DNA from 3 places in the Mesorhizobium sp. M1078 genome. Region 1 is predicted to be linked to each of the others. Evidence: predicted binding sites of a transcription regulator. Region 1 holds the regulator's gene; each other region holds the start of a gene.

The links. The regulator PhoB, encoded in region 1, activates phosphate uptake and scavenging genes when phosphate is short. The targets are predictions, from matches to a motif close to TGTCATNNANCTGTCAT.
Region 2: a site for PhoB is predicted at 2,183-2,199, ahead of NKH38_RS25160 (LTA synthase family protein). Genes of this name have one in related genera too.
Region 3: a site for PhoB is predicted at 2,253-2,269, ahead of NKH38_RS14115 (alkaline phosphatase D family protein). Genes of this name have one in related genera too.

What each region holds. Positions count from the first base shown of each region.
Region 1 is NZ_JAMYMP010000014.1:91,761-96,709, reverse strand. Features, by position in the region: gene xylF (D-xylose ABC transporter substrate-binding protein) at 123-1,163, opposite strand; gene NKH38_RS19430 (ROK family protein) at 1,419-2,654, shown strand; gene phoB (phosphate regulon transcriptional regulator PhoB) at 2,685-3,374, opposite strand; gene phoU (phosphate signaling complex protein PhoU) at 3,391-4,095, opposite strand; gene pstB (phosphate ABC transporter ATP-binding protein PstB) at 4,137-4,949, opposite strand, start outside.
Region 2 is NZ_JAMYMP010000026.1:11,563-16,511, reverse strand. Features, by position in the region: gene NKH38_RS25175 (acyl carrier protein) at 1-5, opposite strand, end outside; gene fabG (3-oxoacyl-[acyl-carrier-protein] reductase) at 227-964, opposite strand; gene fabD (ACP S-malonyltransferase) at 1,025-1,972, opposite strand; gene NKH38_RS25160 (LTA synthase family protein) at 2,250-4,178, shown strand; gene rpsF (30S ribosomal protein S6) at 4,490-4,949, shown strand, end outside.
Region 3 is NZ_JAMYMP010000008.1:212,783-217,731, reverse strand. Features, by position in the region: gene NKH38_RS14125 (TetR/AcrR family transcriptional regulator) at 105-722, opposite strand; gene NKH38_RS14120 (MFS transporter) at 796-2,079, shown strand; gene NKH38_RS14115 (alkaline phosphatase D family protein) at 2,341-3,915, shown strand; gene NKH38_RS14110 (hypothetical protein) at 3,963-4,241, opposite strand; gene typA (translational GTPase TypA) at 4,439-4,949, shown strand, end outside.

The DNA of each region.
Region 1 (4,949 bases):
TGGGGGGGTTCGCCCCCACAACCCCTTTTTTGTTGCCGCCGTTGGGCTAAAAAAAAATTTTTTTTTAAAAAAACCCCGGGGTTTCCCCCCCGGCGGCGCCTCATTTCTTCAAGTCGTCGAGATCAGTTGCAAGCCGCGACGCTGCCGGCGGCGACGCCCGTGCAGACTTCGTCCTTCTTGATCCAGCCGGCGTCGATGACGACGTTGAGGTTGTCCTTGGTGATCGCGACGGGGGTCAGGAACAGCGACTTGACGGTGTTGCCGCCAGGCGTGGTGAAGTCCTTGGCGCCGGCAATGTCGCCGGTCTTCTTGCCATCGGCAAGCTGCGAGGCGATCTCGGCGGCGTTCTTGCCGAGTTCGCGCGCGTCCTTCCACACCGACACCGTCTGCGTGCCGAGCGCGATGCGGTTCAGAGCGGCATGGTCGCCGTCCTGGCCCGAGACCGGAACCGTTCCGGCAAGGCCCTGCGCCGTCAGCGCGGCGACAACGCCGCCGGCTGTGCCGTCATTGGCCGCAACCACGGCATCGACCTTGTTGTCATTGGCGGTCAGGAACTGTTCCATGTTCTTCTGGGCATTGGCCGGCAGCCAGCCATCGGTATAGGCCTCGCCGACATTCTTGATCTTGCCCGAGTCGATGGCTTCCTTGAGCACTTCCATCGAGCCCGAGAACAGGAAATCGGCATTCGGATCCGAGCCAGAGCCCTTGATGAAGACATAGTTGCCCTCGGGCTTCGCCTTGAACACTTCGCGGGCCTGCATGCGGCCGACTTCCTTGTTGTCGAAGGTCAGGTAGAAGACGTCCTTGTTCTCGATCAGGCGGTCATAGCCGACGACCGGAATGCCTTCGTCCAGCGCCTTCTGCACCGCCGGGCCGATGGCCGAGGCGTCCTGCGCCAGGATGATCAGCGAGTTGGCGCCCTGCGAGATCAGGCTTTCGACGTCGGTCAGCTGCTTGCCGGGATTGGACTGCGCGTCGGCGGAAATGTACTTGTCGCCGGCAGCCTCGATCGCCGTTTTCATCGCCGCCTCGTCGATCTTCCAGCGCTCTTCCTGGAAGTTCGACCACGACACGCCGATGACCTTGTCCTTCGCCTGCGCGACCGAGACCAGCGCCAGCGACATGGCGACGCCCGCCAGCATGGCGGCTGCAAATCTGTTCATTATAACCCTCCCTGCGCCGCGCACGGCGCGACAAAACCGGCCCGAAGGCCTGCACACAGAGGCTCCATTTTTTCGAGCCTCGAAAAAACACTGGTTCAATGATAAAGCGCTGTCAACATGGTTTCTGATGGCCTTGCCGAATTTTTTCGAGCTCCGCAATAAACAATGACAGGGCTGCCGGCGTCTGCCAATATTTGGCTGGTGCCGTCGAACGCCTTCACTATCATGAGGCGCGAGGAGGCCGGGAGGAAACAAATGTCGGTTGGAATCCGCCACGACGATCTGCGCCGTCGCAACCGCGCGATGGTGATTTCGGCCGTGCGCCGGGCCGGCCAGCCGTCGCGGACCGAGATTGCGGCGACCACCGGCCTCAGCCATTCGACCATATCGGCAATCTCGTCTGATCTGATTCAAGAAGGCATCCTGATTGAAGGCAAGCCTGGCGAGACCGGCTCGCTGAAACGCGGCCGGCCGCAGGTCGGCCTTGGCCTCAATCCGGAAGCGGCGGCGGTGATGACCGTGGTGCTGTCGCTGAACTTCCTCTCCGTCACCGTCATCGACTATGCCGGCCAGGTGGTCGCGGAAGAACAGCGCCGGCTCGACACGCTGACCATGCCGCGCGACGAACTGATCGGCGAATGCGTAGCAATCGTCCGGCGGCGTCTCGAGGACCCGGACCTGGACGTCCAGAGCATCGCCCGCATTGCCATGGGCATCCAGGGCATCACCGATTCGCAGGCGCGGGCCATGCTGTGGTCGCCAATCACGCCACTGACCGACATTGCCTTCGCCGACATGTTGGAAGCGGAATTCGGCATTCCGGCCACCATGGAGAACGACTGCAATATGATGGCGGTGGCGCTGCAATGGCGCCAGCCCGAGCGCTACCGCGACAATTTTATCGCCATCCTCTTGTCGCACGGCATCGGCATGGGACTGGTGCTGAAAGGCGAACTTTTCACCGGCACCCATTCCTCGGGCGGCGAGTTCGGCCACATGATCCACCGTCCGGGCGGCGCGCTCTGCCGCTGCGGGCGGCGCGGCTGCGTCGAGGCCTATGCCGGAAACTACGCCATCTGGCGCAGCGCCAAAATGATGGGCGAGGATGCCGAGCCGGTCGATATCGGCGACGCTGATATGCGCGCACTCGCCGCGCGCGCCCGCGAAACCGACGGCCCGGAGCGCGAAGCCTATCGCAAGGCCGGCGAGGCGCTCGGCTTCGGCCTCGGCAGCCTGTTTGCGCTGATCGATCCGGCACCCGTCGCCATGGTAGGCGTCAGCGCCGCCGCCTTCGACTTGATCGAACCGGCATTGCGCGAAGCGATCGCCCAGACCGCCGGCGGCCAGCACTCGAAATCGATCTCCTTCGACACCGAGCCCAACGAGCTGCCGCTGATCCGCGAAGGCTGTGCCATGCGCGCGCTCGGCTTCGTCGATCAGGAGATTTTCGCGCCGGGCATTCAGGCCAAATCCGGCAAGCATGTCGTCTGAATGGCCGGCAACGGCGCGACGCGCAGCATCCTAGTCTTCCCTGATCGCGTAGCCGGCGCCGCGAATGGTACGGATGACATCCGGCATGCGGCCGTTGTTGACCGCTTTGCGTAAGCGCCCGACATGGACGTCGACGGTTCGCTCGTCGATATAGATCGTCTCGCCCCAGACATTGTCGAGCAGTTGGCTGCGCGAGAACACGCGGCCGGGATGGCGCATCATGAATTCGAGCAGCCGGAACTCGGTCGGTCCGAGCCTGATCTCGCTCTTCTTGCGGTAGACACGGTGCGACTCGCGGTCGAGCACGATGTCGCCGACCTTGAGCACGCTGGACAGCACTTCCGGCTTGGCCCGGCGCAGCAGCGCCCTCACGCGCGCCATGAACTCCGGCGTCGAGAATGGCTTGACCAGATAGTCGTCGGCGCCGGTGGACAGGCCGCGCACGCGATCGCTTTCCTCACCGCGCGCGGTCAGCATGATGATCGGCAGCCGCTCGGTTTCGGGCCGCACTCTAAGGCGCCGGCAGAGCTCGATGCCGGAAACAGCGGGCACCATCCAGTCGAGCACCAGGAGATCGGGCACGTTTTCCTGCAGGCGGATCTCGGCCTCGTCGCCGCGTGTCACCACCTCGACGTGATAGCCTTCGGATTCGAGGTTGTAGCGGAGGAGCACGCCTAGCGGCTCCTCGTCCTCCACGACCATGATGCGTGGCGCGATCATCGGCAGTTCACCCTCATCAGGCCGGCATGGCCATCGCCGTCTCGTCCTGCTTCGGACGATTGGCGGGCAGTTGCTGGCCGGTCAGCACATAATACGCATTTTCGGCGATGTTGGTGACATGATCGCCGATGCGCTCAAGATTCTTGGCGCAGAACAAGAGATGCGTGCAGGCGGTGATGTTGCGAGGGTCTTCCATCATGTAGGTCAAGAGCTCACGAAACACAGACGTGTATTTGACGTCGATGCGCTCGTCGTCATTCCTGAGTTTTGCAAGCGCTGCCGCATCGGTGGCGGCATATTCCTCGACGACGCCTTGCACCTGGATCAGCACCAGCTGCGCCATGGCGTCGATGGAGTGCGAGAGGTCGCGCGGCGTGACGCTCAAGCCCACGGTGCCGACGCGTTTGGCGATGTTCTTGGCGAGGTCGCCGATGCGCTCGAGGTCGCCCGCCATGCGGATCGAGCCGACCACGGCACGCAGATCGTTGGCCATCGGCTGACGCTTGGCGATCAGCGTGATGGCGCGGTCGTCCAGTTCGCGCTGGCGCGCATCCATGATGGCGTCGTCGGAAACGACACGCTGTGCCAGCGCATTGTCCGAATTGAGCAGCGCCCTGGTCGAGCCGCTGACCATCGAGCCTGCCAGATCGCCCATGTCGCGGATCAGCTTGCTGATCTGCCCGAGCTCTTCATCGAAGGAGGCGACGGTATGTTCACCCATGATCTTGGTCCTCGTGCCTGAAAATTCACCCGCCGGACGGCTCAGCCGAAGCGGCCGGTAATGTAGTCCTGGGTGCGCTTGTCGTCGGGGTTGGTGAACATCTTGTCGGTGGCGCCCTCCTCGACGAGATAGCCGAGATGGAACATCGCCGTGCGCTGCGAGACGCGCGCCGCCTGCTGCATCGAATGGGTGACGATGACGATCGTGTAGTTCTGGCGCAGCTCGTCTATCAGCTCCTCGACACGGGCGGTGGCGATCGGATCGAGCGCCGAGCAGGGCTCGTCCATCAGGATCACCTCCGGCGACACGGCGATGGCGCGCGCGATGCACAGGCGCTGCTGCTGGCCGCCGGACAGGCCGGTGCCGGGCTCCTGCAGGCGGTCCTTGACCTCGTTCCAGATCGCCGCCTTCTTCAGGCTCTGCTCGACGATCTGGTCCATGTCGGACTTGCGCTTGGCCAGCCCATGGATGCGCGGGCCGTAGGCGACGTTCTCGTAGATGGACTTCGGGAACGGGTTGGGTTTCTGGAACACCATGCCGACGCGTGCGCGCAGTTCGACGACATCGATGTTCTTGTCGTAGATGTCGTCTTCATCGAGCGTGATCTTGCCGGTCACCCGCGCCGAATCGATGGTGTCGTTCATGCGGTTGAGGCAGCGCAAGAAGGTCGACTTGCCGCAGCCGGAGGGGCCGATCAGCGCCGTCACCTGGTTCTGGCGGACGTCGAGATTGACGTCGAACAACGCCTGCTTGTCGCCATAGAACACGCCGACCTTGTCGCCGCGCATCTTGATGACTTCGTTCGACTTGGCGTTCATTTTGTCGCCCACTGCATTCTCAAGGGACTGTTCGGT
Region 2 (4,949 bases), on a different contig from region 1:
CTCATTTGGGGCATCCTCGTCTTTTGTTTGTCTGTCTTCGTTAGCGGGCAGAATGCCGCTAATCAAGCTGAAAGATGGTCCTGCCGGAAACGCAACGATGCCGGACCGGTTTTTGCCCGAACCGCCGGGTTGCGGGCCGCATTACACGAAAAATGGCCGAGGTCCAAGGCGAAATGGTCTCTTTTCACAAGCCGGCCATGTCTTCTTATCACCCGACAATATCCCGTCAGATCATGGCCATGCCGCCGTTGACATGGATGGTCTGGCCGGTGACGTAGGCTGCCTCGTTGGAGGCGAGATAGGCGACGGCCGACGCCACTTCAACACTCGTGCCCATGCGGCGCGTCGGGATCGCGGCCATTACCGCGTCTTTCTGCTTGTCGTTGAGCTTGTCGGTCATGGCCGATTCGATAAAGCCCGGGGCGACGCAGTTGACAGTGATGCTGCGGGTGGCGATCTCCTGCGCCAGCGACTTGGAAAAGCCGATCATGCCGGCCTTGGAGGCGCAATAATTGGTCTGGCCAGGATTGCCGGTGACGCCCACCACCGAGGTGATGTTGATGATGCGGCCATGGCGGCGGCGCATCATCGGATGGGTCAGCTCGCGGGTCAGCCGGAACACGGCAGTGAGGTTCACCTCCAGCACGCTGTCCCAATCCGCGTCCGCCATGCGCACGAACAGGCCGTCCTTGGTGATGCCGGCATTGTTGACCAGTATGTCGACGCCTTCGAGTTCGGCTTCGGCCTTCTGGCCAAGCGCCTTGACCTCGTCACGGTCGGCAAGATTGGCCGGGAACAGCTTTACCCGGTCGCCGAGTTCGCCGGCCAGGGTCTCCAGTTTCTCGATGCGGGTGCCGTGCAGGCCGACAATGGCGCCTTGCGCATGCAGCACCCGGACAATCGCCTCGCCAATGCCGCCCGATGCGCCGGTGACGAGCGCCTTGCGGCCGGTCAGTTCGAACATTTTCGTCTCCTGATCTTAAGAGAACACCCTTCCCACGGGAGAGGTTGAATCGCCAGTGGATTATGCAAGCGCGGCCAGCGCCGCCTCGACTTCGGCCGGCGTGCCGACGGCCGATGTGGTGATGTCGCGGCTGATCCGCCGCGCCAGGCCGGAAAGCACCTTGCCGGCGCCGATCTCAAAGAGCGTGGCGACGCCATTGGCGCCGAACCACTCCACCGTTTCGCGCCAGCGCACGCGGCCGGTGATCTGCTCGACCAGGCGGCGCGCGATCTCGTCGGGGTCGCGGGTCGGGGCTACAGTGACGTTGGAGACGACGGGCACGACCGGTGCATTCTTGGTCACGCCCGCCAGCGCCTCGCGCATGACATCGGCCGCCGGCGCCATCAGCGCCGAATGGAAGGGTGCGGAGACCTGCAGCATCAGCGCCCGCTTGGCGCCCTTTTCGGTGCACAGTTTCGCGGCGAGTTCCACCGCCGCCCTGGCGCCGGAGATCACCAGCTGGCCGCCGCCATTGTCGTTGGCGATCTGGCAGACCTGGCCGGATCCCGTTGCGGCCTCGGTGCAAGCGGCTTCGACGTCGGGCTGTTCCAGTCCGATGATCGCCGCCATGGCGCCCTCGCCGGCCGGCACCGCCGCCTGCATGGCGTTGCCGCGGATGCGCAGCAGCCGGGCAGCATCGGCGACCGAAACGAAACCGGCCGCGGCAAGGGCGGAATATTCGCCGAGCGAATGACCGGCAACGTAGGCAACCTTGTCCTTCAGCGAAAAGCCGCGCGCTTCCAGCGAGCGGATTCCCGCCAGCGAGACCGCCATCAGCGCCGGCTGGGCATTGGCAGTCAGGGTCAGCGCCTCTTCCGGGCCTTCCCAGATCAGTTTCGACAGCTTTTCGCCCAACGCATCATCGACTTCCTCGAACACCCTGCGTGCCTCGGGGAAGGCGTCGGCGAGGTCCTTGCCCATGCCGACAGCCTGGCTGCCCTGTCCCGGAAAGGTGAATGCGACGGCCATTTGGGCGCTCTCCAGCGGCTGATTTTTCCTGCCTGTGACGCAAGGCGGACCGTCAAGTCAAGCCCGGAGGCGGCATTTCCGCTCTCGCTTGAACCGGAGCTGACCTCGAGTCCCTGTTCCCAAAGGCTTTTTGCCGATCACACCTGATGAAAACCGCTCACGAATCGTTTGCTGGCTCTTCTTATTTTCGCCACAGGCGCTAGCTTTTGCATGACAGTTCTATGACAGAACGGTGGCGCGAGTGGAAATGCGCGTTGCTTGGGCCGGGGGAAGAGACGTGGCTAGGATCAGGAAGGGCGCGGCCGTACCCGCGCCACAGTTCTTGGAAGACGATCCGTCCACCGGCTACCTGCCGGGGCGCAGATGGCCGGTCATCCGCTACGGTCTGGTCACGCTGCTTGCCTCCGCCATCCTGGTGTTCGCCATCGAATGGATCGTGCGCGGCGACTTCTTCGGCACAGTCGACTTCTTCCTGCAGCCATTCAAGCCGGGCTGGACCACCATCATTGTCTTTGCATTGGTGCTGATGGGACTGGACGCCGTGCTTGGCCGCAGTCACCAGAGCCTGATGATCGTGGCGCCGCTGACGCTGGCGCTGGCCTTTGTCGGGCATCAGAAGTCGCATTATCTCGGCGATCCGCTCTACCCAACCGATTTTCTTTATTCGCGCCAGATCATGGCACTGATGCCGCTCCTGGTGCGCGAGCGGCCCTGGACGGCGCTCGCCATGGCGGTCGGCATCGTCGCCGGCCTGTCGCTGCTGATCTATGGCTGGCGGTTGTGGCGCCGCAAGGTTCCGATCCTCAGCCGCAAAGGGCGGCTGGCGCGGCTGACGCTGGCAGTGCCGCTGCTCGCCTTCTTCGTCTCGATCATGGACTACGCCACCTTCTCGTGGACCCGCGACCGGCTGCAGATCATCCCGATCATGTGGGACCAGAAGGAGAACTACGCCTCCAACGGGTTTGCGCTGGCCTTCGCGCTCAACGTGCCGATGGCGCATGTCTCGGCGCCGGCGGGCTATTCCGACAAGGCGATCGACGCGATCGACAGGCCTGCTGTGGCGGCCTCGGTACCGGATGAGAAACCCGACATCATCGTGGTGATGAGTGAATCTTTCTGGGATCCGACCAAGCTGCCCGGCGTCACAATCACGCCTGACCCGATCCCCAATGTGCGGGCGCTGCGTTCCGGCTATATGTTCTCGCCGGAATTCGGCGGCATGACCGCCAACATCGAATTCGAGGCGCTGACCGGCTTTTCCAATGCCTTCCTGCCGGCGGGCTCGATCCCCTATCAGCAATATGTGCGCACGCCGACGCCGTCGCTGGCGACCTTCCTGAAAAGCGAGGGATACCGGGCGCGCGCCATCCATCCGGGCACCAACTGGTTCTGGAACAGGGGCGCCGTCTATGCCGATTTCGGCTTCAACGATTTCCGCTCGGAAGAGACGCTGCCGCCACTGGAAAAGCGCGGGCCGCTGGCTTCCGATGCCTCGATGACCGACGAGATCATCGCAGAGGCCGACGCCAGCGAGCGGCCGGTGTTCTTCTTCGCCGTCAGCCTGCAGAACCACGGTCCCTACGAGCCGTACCGCTATTACAATCCGACCCACAAGGTCGCGGCGCCGATCAGCACATGGGCGCGGGAATCGCTGCTCAGCTACGCCGAAGGCTCCGCCGATGCCGACCGTGGCCTCGAACGATTGATCGAATGGGCGAAGAAGCGCGAGCGGCCGACGGTCATCGCCTTCTTCGGCGACCATCTGCCGCCGCTCGGCCCCGTCTATGTCGAAACCGGTTACCTGAAGGACAATGTCGCGCCGCGCAAGGAACCGACGCCGGCGGCGGCACTGGAGCATCATCAGACGCCGCTGGTCATCTGGTCTAACCGCACCGGTCCGGCGCAGGATATGGGCGCCGTGAGCCCGGCCTTCCTGCCCTACCATATCCTTACCACGGCCGGGATCACGCACCCCTACTACACCGGCTTCCTGGGCGCGCTGCGCGAACGCTATCGCGTCGTCGACCGCAATCTGCTTTTGACACCGTCAGGTGAGGCCACGCCGGACTGGGCGCGGCAGAAGGACGTTGATCCGGCGATCAACGATTACCGCTTGCTGCAATACGACATGATGTTCGGCAAGCGTAAGGCGGCTCCGGACTTCTTCCCCGAAACGATCAACGGTGGTACCCCGCATACGAGTTGATGCCTGGTATTTTTCCAACCCTGCGACGCCAGGACGCTGTCCGGAGCATGCGTTACCCTTGCCTTCCAGCCAATTTGCTATATAGACGCCCGCAATCTGCCGGTCCTTGCTGGGGGCTGAACGGAGGGCCGGAGGTTTTACCCAAAACCTTCGTGTGAAGCCAGAAGCGCTTCCGCCTCCCGTGTCTCCGCTCTCGACCGTCTCGAAATGCTCCTTTCTTCCCCGCCCCCTCGGGACCAGCGGGTCAGAGAAGTTGCAGAGGCTTTGCCGCGAGGATCCGGGAGAGAAACGAAGAAAGGCACTGAACCACTATGGCTCTATACGAACATGTGTTCCTTGCCCGGCAGGACCTCTCGCAGCAGCAGGTCGATGCGCTTGTCGAACAGTACAAGGGCGTTATCTCCGCAAATGGCGGGTCCGTCGGCCGGGTCGAGAACTGGGGACTGAAGTCCCTCACCTACCGGGTCAACAAGAACCGGAAGGCTTACTACACGCTTATGGACCTCAACTGCCCGCCGGCAGCGCTCAACGAGATGGAGCGCCAGATGGGCCTGTCCGAGGACGTGCTGCGTTTCCTGACCGTCAAGGTCGAGGCGCATGAGGAAGGCCCGTCGGCCATGATGCAGAAGCGCGAAGAGCGCTCGGAACGCGGCGGCTTCGGCGACCGCGACCGTGGCGATCGTGGTCCGCGCTCGTTTGGCGACCGTGACCGCGGCGACCGTGGCGATCGTCCGCCGCGCTCATTTGGCGACGCCGGTGGCGATCGTGGTC
Region 3 (4,949 bases), on a different contig from region 1:
AACCTTGCAACGCTGGCAATTGGCGAAATCGTGATGAGAGCGTTCCTCGCCCCATTTCCGGGAAAGGATGCCGTTAGGTGAGGGCGGCGCCAACGTTCGAAATGTTATTTCTTCAAGCTCGCCTCGATCAGCAGGTCGGCGTTGCGGGCCACCGATTGCGCCGGGCCGCCTAGGCCGAAGAGCTGGCCGCTGATATAGGCGCCTTCGATCAACAGCAGCAGGCCGTCGCCGAGCGTGTCAGGGTCTTTAGCGCCCATCGCTGCGGCCATGGCGCGCAGGCGGTGGCGCAGCTCCTGCTTGTTGGCCTCGCTGACGACACGCGCCGGATGGCCATGTTCGGGATATTCCACCGCCGCGTTGGTCATGCCGCAGCCGCGATAGTCCGGCCTTTGCGTGCGCTTGCCGACGCGAGTCAGGAAAGCCCTGAGCTGTGCGCGCGGGTCGCCGGGGTGGGCAGCCACGGCTTCGTCGAAACGCTCCCAATACTCACGGTCATATTGCCTGAGATAGGAAGCGGCGAGCTCGTCCTTGGAGGGAAAGCTGCGGTAGAGGCTGGGCTTGGTGACGCCGGCGCGCTTGACGATCTCGTCGACGCCGATCGCCCGGATGCCGCGGCGGTAGAACAGGTCGTACGCCACGTCGAGGATTTTCTTGGCAGCCTTGGGCGGTGCCACTGCATGACCGTCCTTGATGGTCAGTTCAAAATTTTTGTCCGTTGGCATGGTATGACTCGATTGACGTGTTACCGATCGGTACGTATACAGGTCCTCACCCTGCAACGTACCGGTCAGTAACATGATAGCTCAATCCCGTCCGTTTGGCCAGCGCTACGCTTTCGTCGTGGTTGGCGTCATCTTCCTCTGCCTGTTGATCGCGGCCGGGCTTCGTTCCGCACCCTCGGTGATGATGCTGCCGTTGGATAAAAGCTTCGGCTGGGGGCGCGATACGGTTTCGATTGCCGCCGCGATCGGCATCTTCCTTTACGGCCTGACCGGGCCGTTTGCCGCCGCATTGATGGAGCGTATCGGCTTGCGCCGCACGCTGCTTGCCTCGCTTGTGATCATGTCGGGCTCGACCGCGCTCAGCCTGCTGATGACCGAGCCATGGCACCTGTTCCTCACCTGGGGCGTGTTTTCCGGCATCGGCTCCGGCGCGGTCGCCACCGTGCTCGGCGCCACCATCGTCAACCGCTGGTTCAAGACCAATCGCGGCTTGGTGATGGGGCTGATGTCGGCCTCCAGCGCCACCGGCCTCTTGGTGTTCCTGCCGCTGCTGGCATCGCTCGCCCAGTCGGGCGGCTGGCAGCCCGTCGCTACCGCCGTCTCGATCGCCACCGCCTGTCTTCTGCCGCTGGTCTGGCTGTTGGTTCCGGAGCGTCCCGCTTCGATCGGCATGGTGCGCTATGGCGCCGGGGCCGATGACGTGCCGCCGGTATCGCCGGCATCGCAAGGCAATTTCCTGGCGCATACGCTCAACACGCTGCGCCGCGCTGCCGGCACCCGCGTCTTCTGGTATCTGTTCGCCACCTTCTTCATCTGCGGCTTCACCACCAACGGGCTGGTCGGCACGCATCTGATCTCCTTCTGCGGCGATATGGGCATCCCCGAGGTACAGGCCGCGGGCCTGCTGTCGCTTATGGGCATTTTCGACCTGATCGGGACGACGCTCTCGGGCTGGCTCACCGACCGTTTCGACCCGCGCAAGCTGCTCGGCGTCTACTACGGCATTCGCGGTCTGGCGCTGATCTATCTGCCCTATTCCGGCTTCTCGGCGACCAGCCTGATCATCTTCGCGGTGCTCTACGGTCTCGACTGGATCGCCACCGTGCCGCCGACGCTCAGGCTCGCCAACGAGGCCTTCGGTGACCGCAGCGGCCCGATCGTGTTCGGCTGGATCGTAGCCGGCCACCAAGTCGGCGCCGCCACCGCCGCCGCCTTCGGCGGCACCATGCGCGAATTGCAGGGCAATTACGAACTGGCTTTCCTGATCGCCGGCATGACGGCGATCGTGGCTGCGTGTCTGTCGCTGCTGATCAATACGAGCAGGCCGGCTTTCGATCCGGAGCCGCAAGCGGCGTAAGGCGCGGTACTAATCTCCCCCCTCAGGGGGGAGATGGCCGCGAAGCGGCCAGAGGGGGGTCCGTGCGACCGGACTCAGCCTCTTGCGCAGAGGTCGGCGCTCCAAGCGAGGCGACCCCCTTCTGTCGCCTTCGGCGACATCTCCCCCCTCAAGGGCGGAGATCACCTGTCGATTGTTATCAAAGTTTCATCTTCCCGAGATGTGGCTGAAACATTGAAGCTGGAGCTTGCTGGCACCGTTCGAAGCCATCAGGAGACAGCCATGAACAAGATCTCGTTGACCCGCCGCGCTTTCGTCACCTCTGCCAGCGCCGCCGGTCTGCTCGGCGCATCGGGGCTCGCTTTGCCCTATTATTCGCGCGCCAGCCAGCGCCCGGCCTTCACCCATGGCGTCCAGTCCGGCGATGTCGATGCCTCGAGCGGCATGGTGTGGACGCGCACCGACCGGCCTTCGCGCGTCATGTTCGAAGTGTCGTCGACGGAAAACTTCGCCAATGCGACGCGGCTGGCGCCGCTCGATACCTCGCCGGCCAGCGACTTCACGGTCAAGCGCCTGCTCACCGACCTCGCCTCCGACCAGGATATCTTCTACCGGATGACTGCCGCCGACCTGTCGGATATCAACGCCGTTTCCGAACCGATCGTCGGCCGTTTCCGCACAGCACCCGCCTCGAAGCGCGACATAAAATTCGCCTGGTCGGGCGACACGGCCGGCCAGGGCTGGGGAATCGATGAGACCGGCATGAAAACCTACGCCACCATCGCCAGGCACACGCCGGATTTCTTCCTGCATTCCGGCGACACCATCTATGCCGATGGCGCCATGAAGGACGAGGTAGACCTGCCTGGCGGCGGCAAGTGGAAAAACGTCGTCCTGATCGACGGCAAGCGCAAGGTGGCCGAGACGCTGGATGAGTACCGCGACCAGTGGAAATACAACATGATGGACAAAAACGTTCTGGCCTTGAGCGCCATCTGCCCGACCTTCTACCAGTGGGACGATCACGAGGTGCTGAACAACTGGTCGGATTCGAAGAATCTCGGCGCCGACAGCCGCTACACCGAAAAATCCGTCCATGTGCTCGCGGCGCGTGCGGCGCGCGCCTTCCATGAGATGACGACGATCCGCTACGAGCCGTCCGAGCCCGGCCGCGTCTACCGCAAGATCGCGCATGGGCCGCTGCTCGACGTGTTCTTCCTCGACATGCGCTCCTATCGCGGCCCGAACGGCCCCGACATGCAGGAGGACATGACGCCGCAGTCACGCATGCTGGGCGAACAGCAGACGAAATGGCTGAAGCGCGAGCTGACGAATTCCAGGGCGACCTGGAAGATCATTGCCGCCGACATGCCGCTCGGCCTCGTCGTCTGGGACGACGGCGCCAAGAAGGTCGGCGCGGAAGCCATCAGCAATGGCGACAATGGCCTGCCCAAAGGCCGCGAGCTCGAGATCGCCGACCTGTTGCGCTACATCAAGACTGCCGGCATCACCAACACGGTCTGGTTGACCGCCGATGTCCACTACACGGCGGCGCACTATTACAACCCCGACAAGGCGCGGTTCCAGGATTTCAATCCTTTCTGGGAATTCGTCTCGGGCCCGATCCACGCCGGTACCTTCGGTCCCAATGATTTCGACATGACCTTCGGCCCGGAGCTGAAATTCATCAAGGCGCCGACCACCGAACAGGGCCAGAACCTGCCACCCTCGGCCGGCCTGCAGTTCTTTGGCCTGGTGGACATTTCAGGGGCGACAGAGCAGCTGACCGTGCGACTGATGGATCGCGACGACATCGAGCTTTACAAGGTGACGCTCGATCCGGTGCGGTCGGCGTAAGCCTTTGGGTCGGTGCGAAGGATCGCTATGCCTGGAATGGGCAGCCGTCAGTCCGGGTAGCAAACCGTCGGAATCTTCGGCCACACCGCGCTGTCGCAGCCTGCAACCTGCTGCCTCTGCTTGAAAGAGGCGCTGACCGGGCCGGTGACCACGGGGTCGACGCCATCAGGGGCGTCGGCAAACATCTGCTCGGCCGTCCGGTCGGACGACGAAGCCGGATTGGCTTCCTTCACCGTGGCGGCCGATTGAGCGGCATTGGCCGCCAGCACGGCAGCGAATGCGACCGAAGCGATGAGGGGCCAAAATCGATTGAGTTTGTCGGTCATGAATTTCGAACTACCCGGGCCCAGAAAGGTTCCCGCCTTGGTTAACAAAACCATCTCACACCGAGATGCTTAAGATTTGATGAGTATTTGGTGGTGCGCCTCCTCTTTCGCAATTGCGAAAAACCCTGTATGAGCCGCGCAACCGAAAGAGGCGGCGCCTTTTGGCCTGCTGCCTGCAACGCTCCCGAGACCACAAAATGAAAATTCGTAATATCGCGATCATCGCGCACGTCGACCATGGAAAAACCACCCTCGTCGACCAATTGCTGCGGCAATCCGGTTCCTTCCGCGACAATCAGCGCGTCGCCGAGCGCGCCATGGATTCCAACGACCTCGAAAAGGAACGCGGCATCACCATCCTGGCCAAGGCGACCTCGGTCGACTGGAAGGACACCCGCATCAACATCGTAGACACCCCCGGCCACGCCGATTTCGGAGGTGAGGTCGAGCGCATCCTGTCGATGGTGGATTCGGCGATCGTGCTGGTCGACGCGGCCGAAGGCCCGATGCCGCAGACCAAGTTCGTCGTCGGCAAGGCGCTCAAGGTCGGCCTGAAGCCGATCGTCGTCATCAACAAGATCGACCGTCCGGACGCCCGCCACGTCGAAGTGGTCAACGAGGTGTTCGACCTGTTTGCAGCGCTTGACGCCACCGACGAGCAGCTCGACTTCCCGATCCTCTACGGTTCTGGCCGCGATGGCTGGGTCT